Linked DNA regions of Microbaculum marinisediminis. The protein of the gene in region 2 interacts with the protein of the main gene of each other region in a pairwise test. Links are inferred from orthologs where the notes say so. Each region holds a gene or a part of one and is shown on either strand. Other genes may lie near its edges.

What was found. The genes of interacting proteins can lie anywhere in the genome.
Region 1: the proteins of pheT (region 2) and secD interact in binary tests that used the Escherichia coli proteins (3 or more experiments, as listed by UniProt). The link is inferred for Microbaculum marinisediminis from one-to-one orthologs.

What each region holds. Positions count from the first base shown.
Region 1 is NZ_JALIDZ010000010.1:33,582-36,554, reverse strand. It holds secD (protein translocase subunit SecD), read right to left. Parts: upstream 2,303-2,973; coding sequence 698-2,302; downstream 1-697. Other genes in the region: MUB46_RS19435 (ATP-binding protein), read left to right, coding at 2,912-2,973; yajC (preprotein translocase subunit YajC), read right to left, coding at 2,347-2,679; secF (protein translocase subunit SecF), read right to left, coding at 1-682. UniProt on the Escherichia coli protein: Part of the Sec protein translocase complex. Interacts with the SecYEG preprotein conducting channel. SecDF uses the proton motive force (PMF) to complete protein translocation after the ATP-dependent function of SecA.
Region 2 is NZ_JALIDZ010000001.1:612,687-616,997, forward strand. Bases 1-3,107 are described here. They hold pheT (phenylalanine--tRNA ligase subunit beta), read left to right. Parts: upstream 1-400; coding sequence 401-2,815; downstream 2,816-3,107. Other genes in these bases: pheS (phenylalanine--tRNA ligase subunit alpha), read left to right, coding at 1-404. Outside these bases: MUB46_RS03105 (zinc metalloprotease HtpX), read right to left, coding at 3,336-4,301.

The DNA.
Region 1 (2,973 bases), on a different replicon or contig from region 2:
TCATCGGCATCTTCCGGTACCGGCGGACATTTTCGCGAATGCGGTCATAGACGACGACCGTGTCGTTCAGCGAATAGCCGACGATGGTCAGGATCGCGGCGATGCTCGACAGATTGAAATCGAGCTGCAGCACGGCGAACACGCCGATGGTCATGATGACGTCGTGCACCGTGGCGATCACCGCCCCGATCGCGTACTGCCACTCGAACCGGAACCAGATGTAGATCAGGATCGCGAGGATCGACGCCAGAACCGCGATCGTGCCCGTACGGGCCAACTCGGCGCTGACCGTCGGACCGACGATCTCGACGCGGCGATAGTCGACCGTGTCTCCCAGCGCCTCGCGGATCTTGGAGATCACCGCCTGCTGGGCCAGTTCGCCGCCCTCCTGCTGGACGACACGGATCAGAACCTCGTCGGGAGCGCCGAATTCCTGGATCTGGACGTCGCCCAGCCCGAGACCGCCGACGGTCTGGCGCAGCTCGGAGATGTTGGCCGGGCCGTCCTTGGTCTGGATCTCGATCAGCGAGCCGCCGCGGAAATCGATGCCGAAATTCAGACCGACCACGAAGAACAGCACGATCGACAGAACGGACAGGGTCGCCGACAGCGGCAAGGTGATGCGCCGAAGGCGCATGAACCCGATATGGGTGTCGTCCGGAACCAGCCTCAAGAGACGCAAAGGTTCGCTCCCAGTTTAGATCGGGACAGCGGACGGGCGACGAAGCCGAACCCATTCCGCGACGATCAGACGGTTGACGAGATAGGCCGTGAACAGCGTCGTCACGATGCCGATGGCAAGCGTGATGGCGAAACCGCGGATCGGGCCAGAGCCGAGATAGAACAGGATCACGGCGGCGATCAGCGTGGTGATGTTCGCATCCATGATGGTCGAGAGCGCGCGCCGATAGCCTGAATCGATAGAAGCGATGGCGCTCTTGCCCGCTTTCTGTTCCTCGCGGATGCGCTCGTAGATCAGCACGTTCGCGTCCACCGCCATGCCGACGGTGAGGACGATCCCCGCGATGCCGGGCAGTGTCAGGGTCGCGCCGAGCACCGACAGGATTCCGATGACGAGCGCGATGTTGATGAACAGGGCGATATTGGCGAACACGCCGAACAGTCCGTAGACGGCGATCATGAATATCACCACCGCGATGGTACCGATCACGGCCGCGATCTTGCCTGCTTCGACCGAGTCGGCACCGAGCCCCGGACCGACCGTGCGCTCCTCCAGGATCGTCAGCGGGGCCGGCAGCGCACCGGCACGCAGAAGGATCGCCAGATCGTTGGCTTCCTCCACCGTGAAGTCACCGCTGATCTGTCCCGAACCGCCGAGGATCGGCTCGCGGATGACGGGCGCACTGATCACCTCGTTGTCGAGAACGATGGCGAAGGGCCGGCCGACATTCTGCTGCGTGGCGGCGGCGAACCGGCGCGCACCGCTCGAATTGAACCGGAAGCTGACGATCGGCTCGTTGGTGCGCTGATCGAACCCGGGCTGGGCATCGACGAGGTCCTCGCCGCTTACCATCACGCGCTTTTCGATCAGATAGGGCGCCGGCGGGTCGTCCTGCGAATACAGCAATTCGGATTCCGGCGGCGGACGACCATTAAGCGCCTCGGTCGCCGGCATCGACAGGTCGACAAAACGGAAGGTCAGCTTGGCGGTCTGGCCGATCAGCGCCTTGAGGCGGGCCGGATCGTCGAGACCGGGCACCTGAACCAGAATGCGGTCGGCGCCCTGGCGCTGGATGGACGGCTCGGTCGTCCCCAGTTCGTCGATGCGGCGGCGCACGATCTCGATCGACTGGTCGACCGCGGAACTGACGCGCTGGGTGATCGCCTCCTCGCTGAGATCGAGGGTGATCTGACCTTCCGGCGTGGATTGGATGGTGACGTCCCGGGCCGTCGAACCGGTCAGAATCGAGCCTATCGGCTGGGACAGATCGCGGAGCGCCTTCACGGCTTCGTCGGTCTGAGCGACATCACGAATTCTCACGCTCACCGAGCGATCATGCGCCGCAAGGCCGGTGTAGCCGATGCGCTTGTCGCGCAGAATCTGACGCGCGTCGTCACGCAGCGTATCGACCCGCTCCTTGATGACCGCGTCCGTATCGACCGCCATCAGGATGTGCGAGCCACCCTGCAGGTCGAGGCCAAGGACGAGCTGGCGGTGCGGAATCCAGGACGGCCACGATTCGACTTCCTGCTTGGAAACGAAATTCGGGATGGTCGCCAGTATCCCTGCCGCGCAAATCGCGATGATCAGGATGACGGTCCAGCGGGCGAAGTGCAGCATGGGGGCCTAACGCTCGGAGAAAAACATTCGTGGGAAAGGACGCTCTAGCCTTCGTCCTTGACGGGCTCGCCCTTGGCGCGAACCTCGGCAACCATATGACGGGCAATCCGGACACGCACGCCCTCGGCGACCTCGACCTGGATTTCCCGGTCGTCGATCACCTTGGAGATCTTGCCGATCAGGCCGCCCGCGGTCACCACGGTATCACCGCGGCGCAGGGCGCCGATCATTTCCTGCTGCTGCTTCACGCGCCGTTGCTGCGGGCGAAGGATCAGGAAATAGAGAACCACGAAGATCAGGACAAAAGGCAGAAGCGAAATGAGGAAATCGCCGCCGGGCGCTCCTGGGACCTGCGCGAAGGCGGGCGTGACGAACATCGTATTCCTCCAATCCAGACACAACGGGATAGTGCGCCGCCGGATTCCCCGCAGCGAAAGCGCGCGGACTATACCGAGAGCCTCGCGCTTTGCAAACCGATACCGAACCGTCTGCCAAGGTTGTCGGGACCGGCGCCTGCGGGCCGATTGACCCCGCAGGCGCGCGTGATACGGTCCGCGCGCAAGGCACGGGTCATACGCCACAGGCGCGAAGTCCAGGAGATAGGTAACGGTGTCCGGGGAACAAGACGAACTGACGAAACTTCTGGGACGCATCGCCGACAGTCTCGAACG
Region 2 (4,311 bases):
TGGGCCACCTGAAATGGGTGCTGCAGGAGTTCTGCAAGGCGTTCTTCGAGGTCGACGACGTGAAGATGCGCTTCCGCGCCTCGCACTTCCCGTTCACGGAGCCGTCGATGGAGGTCGACATCAACTGCTCGCGCGTCGGCAACGAGCTCAGGATCGGCGAAGGCGACGACTGGCTGGAGATCCTCGGCTGCGGCGTCGTGCACCCGAACGTGCTGAGGGCCTGCAACCTCGATCCCAAGCGCTACCAGGGCTTCGCCTGGGGCATGGGGATCGACCGCATCGCCATGCTGAAATACGGCATGCCGGACCTGCGCGCCTTCTTCTCCGCCGACCTGCGGTGGCTGAATCACTACGGCTTCGCGCCGCTTGACGTGCCGAGCCTGGCGGGAGGGCTGTCGCGATGAAATTCACCCTGTCCTGGCTCAAGGATCACCTGGAGACCGACGAGTCGCTCAAGACGATCGTCGACAAGCTCAGCCTGATCGGGCTCGAGGTCGAGGGCGTGCACAATCCGGCCGAGGAGCTGGCGGCGTTCAAGGTCGCCCACGTGATTTCCGCCGAGCAGCATCCCAACGCCGACAAGCTGAGGGTCTGCAAGGTCGACACCGGCGACGGCACGGTGCAGGTCGTGTGCGGCGCGCCGAACGCGCGCACCGGCATGAAGGGCGTGTTCGCCCCCTCCGGCACCCACATCCCGGGAACCGGGCTCGACCTGAAGCCGACCAAGATCCGCGGCGTCGAATCGAACGGCATGCTCGTCTCCGAGCGCGAAATGGGCCTCTCCGACGAGCATGCGGGCATCATCGAGGTCGCCGAGGACACGCCGATCGGCACGCCGCTGGCCGACGTGCTGGGCCTCGACGATCCGGTCATCGAGGTGGCGGTGACGCCGAACCGGCCGGATGCGCTGGGCATCGCCGGCATCGCCCGCGATCTGGCCGCCGCCGATCTCGGCAAGGTCGTCACCCCGGAGGTCGAGCGGATCGCCGGCGAAGGCCCCTGCCCGGTCTCGGTGACCCTCGACTTTCCGGACGACGAGGCGCATCTGTGCCCGGCCTTCGCGCTGCGGCTGGTGCGCGGGGTCAGGAACGGGCCGTCCCCGGCCTGGCTGCGGCAGCGGCTGGAGGCGATCGGGCTCAGGCCGATCAACGCGCTGGTCGATATCACCAACTACATCACCTACGACCGCAACCGGCCGCTGCATGTGTTCGACGCCAACAAGGTGAAGGGCAACCTCACGGTCCGCCATGCCAGGGCCGGCGAGGAGCTGCTGGCGCTTGACGGCAAGACCTACACGTTCGCGCCTGGCCAGGTGGTCATCTCCGACGACAACGGCGTCGAATCCATCGGCGGCATCATGGGCGGCGAGGCGTCGGGCTGCGACGAGACCACGACCGACGTGCTGATCGAGTCGGCCCTGTGGGACACGTCGACCACGGCCCGCACCGGCCGCACGCTCGGCGTCCAGTCGGACGCGCGCTACCGCTTCGAGCGCGGCGTCGATCCGGCGTTCTGCGTGCCCGGCCTCGACATGGCGACGCGGATGGTGCTCGACCTGTGCGGCGGCACCGCCAGCGAAATGGTGCTGGCCGGCGCGGTGCCCGAGCCGGTCAACATCATCGCCTTCGACCCGAAGGAGGTGAAGCGGCTGACGGGCCTGGCGCTGTCGTCCGTGGAGATGCGCTCGATCCTGACGCGGCTCGGCTTCTGGGTCGCCGGCGAGGGCGAGGAGCTGCGCGTCGCGGTGCCGACATGGCGGCCGGACGTCCACGAGGCGGCCGATCTCGTCGAGGAGATCACCCGCATCGTCGGCGTCGACCGCGTGGAGACCGTGCCGCTGTCGCGCGGCAGCGCCGTTCCCAAGCCGGTCCTGACGATCCGCCAGAACCGCTGCATCATGGCGCGGCGCACGCTGGCGGCGCGCGGCATGGTCGAGGCGGTGACCTGGTCGTTCATCCCGAAACCGCACGCCGAGGCGTTCGGCGGCGGCCAGCCGGAGATCGCGCTGTCCAATCCGATCTCCTCGGAAATGAGCGACATGCGGCCGAGCCTGCTGCCCGGCCTGATCACGGCGGCGCAGAAGAACGCCGACCGCGGCTTCTCCGACCTGGCCCTGTTCGAGATCGGCGCGACCTATCACGGCGACCGGCCGGAGCATCAGCAGGAGATCGTCGCCGGCGTCCGGCGCGGCACCGCCAAAGCCGGCGGCGCGGGCCGGCACTGGTCCGGCGCGGCCGAGCCCGTCGACGTGTTCGACGCCAAGGCCGACGCGATGGCCGCGCTCGCCGCGCTCGGGGCGCCGGTCGCCACGGCGCAGGTGCAGCCCGGCGGCGGCGACTGGTATCACCCGGGCCGCTCCGGACTGATCACGCTCGGGCCGAAGACCGTGCTCGCCCGCTTCGGCGAGCTGCATCCGCGCACGCTGTCGGCGCTCGACGCGGACGGGCCGATGGTCGCCTTCGAGATCCTGCTCGACGCGATCCCCGTGCCCAAGGCGAAGCCGACCAAGGCGCGCCCGGCGCTCGACGCCTCCGACCTGATGCCGGTGCGGCGCGACTTCGCCTTCGTGGTCGACAGCGACGTCAAGGCCGGCGCCATCGTCCGGGCCGCGCGCGGCGCCGACAAGGCGCTGATCACCGGGGTCTCGGTGTTCGACGTCTTCACCGGGGCGAGCCTCGGCGAGGGCCGCAAGTCGGTCGCCATCGAGGTGACGCTGCAGCCGCGCGACAAGACTCTGACCGACGAGGAAATCGATTCGGTCGGCAAGGCGATCGTCGCCGCCGTGGAGAAGGCGACCGGCGCGACCCTGCGCTAGGCGAACGGCCAGCCTCGACATCGCAGACCCGGATAAAACCCGGCGCTCCGCCACCGCGGGCGCCGGGTTTTCCACAGGCGGCGTTGTCGAGCGCCCAATTGTTCTAGTTTTGTTTCTTATTTGAACCTTTTTTGTTCTTGCCGATTCGGAAATCCACAGGCGCGGCGCGCGAATCCGCCGCCTCCGAACTCCTAACGAAAGGTGAAGCCCTGTCGGTCGTCGCGCGTTTTATCGCGGCGCCGAAACCGGCGTCGCGATGACGCTGCCGGGCACGACATCCGCCTCCCCGCCCGTCGACCGCGTGCCGCCGCACAGGGGCGCGCATCCCAGGTCGCAAACCGGGCCACATACCGGGCCAAACGCCCGATTCACGCGCCATTGGTTAGCGCGCGTTAACACCGTCCCGATACGGACCCGTTTTGTTCCCGATCCGTCTCATACGATTCGCGGACTTAACCAAAAATGCGTCGAATCCGGCAATATTGACATGTTAACGAAAGGTGAAGCGCGGAAAACGCGCTTAATACCAGACGCCCATCGTGTGAAAGCGCGGCCCGTGGACGATCGGCACCGACGCGATCGGGCGCCGGGGCCGGTGGTCGGGGGCGACGACATAGGGCCTGGCGCCAGGGCGCAGCGACAGAAGCCGGGCGATGCGGTCTTCCGTGCGCGGATGCGACCTGAGCAGGGAGGGATCGGGGATCCGCTGGCCCGGCAGCATCATCTCCCACATGCGGCCCTGCCGGCGCTCGAGCGTCGCCAGCGCGGCGGCCAGCCCTTCGGGATCACCGGTCAGGCCCACGGCGTCGAGATCGGCGTCGTATTCGCGCGCCCGCGACAGGGCGAGCTGCAGGATCGCGCCGATGGTGGGCGCGGCGAGCAGCAGCGCGATGCCGAGCCAGGGAACGGGCGCGCCATTGGCCAGGAAGAACGGCAGATTGACGAACAGGAGCAGGACGCCGACGGTCGACATCGCGCCGGTCAGGCGGCTGACGGTATCGGCGATCGCCATCACGCGGATGTCGCCGTTGCGGATATGGCTGACCTCGTGGGCGAGCACGCCGGCGAACTGGCGCAGGGTCAGGCCGCGCACCAGCCCGTCGGTGACGCAGATCGCCGATTGCGCGGCATTGCCGACGGCGAAGGCATTCATCATCCGGCTCGGCACGTAGTAGAGCCGCGGCATCGTCGGCAGGTCGGCGCGCAGCGCAAGCTCTTCGAGCAGACGGAAGCCTTCGGGAAATTCCTCGGGCCTGAGCGGGCGGGCGCGATAGAGCCTGAGCACCATCCAGGGCGCGGCCCGCAGCGAGACGGCCAAGACCACCGCGCCGCCCGCCACGGCGGCGATGATGCCGTCGACGCCGGCGAAGATCCAGGCGCACAGCACGAGAAGCCCGAGGCTGCCGCCGACGAGCAGCCAGGTCTGAACCTGGTTGCGCAGCTTGTGGCGCCAGCGCTCGGCATGGTCGAGTGGGGCAAGCGTCATGGCCCCTATA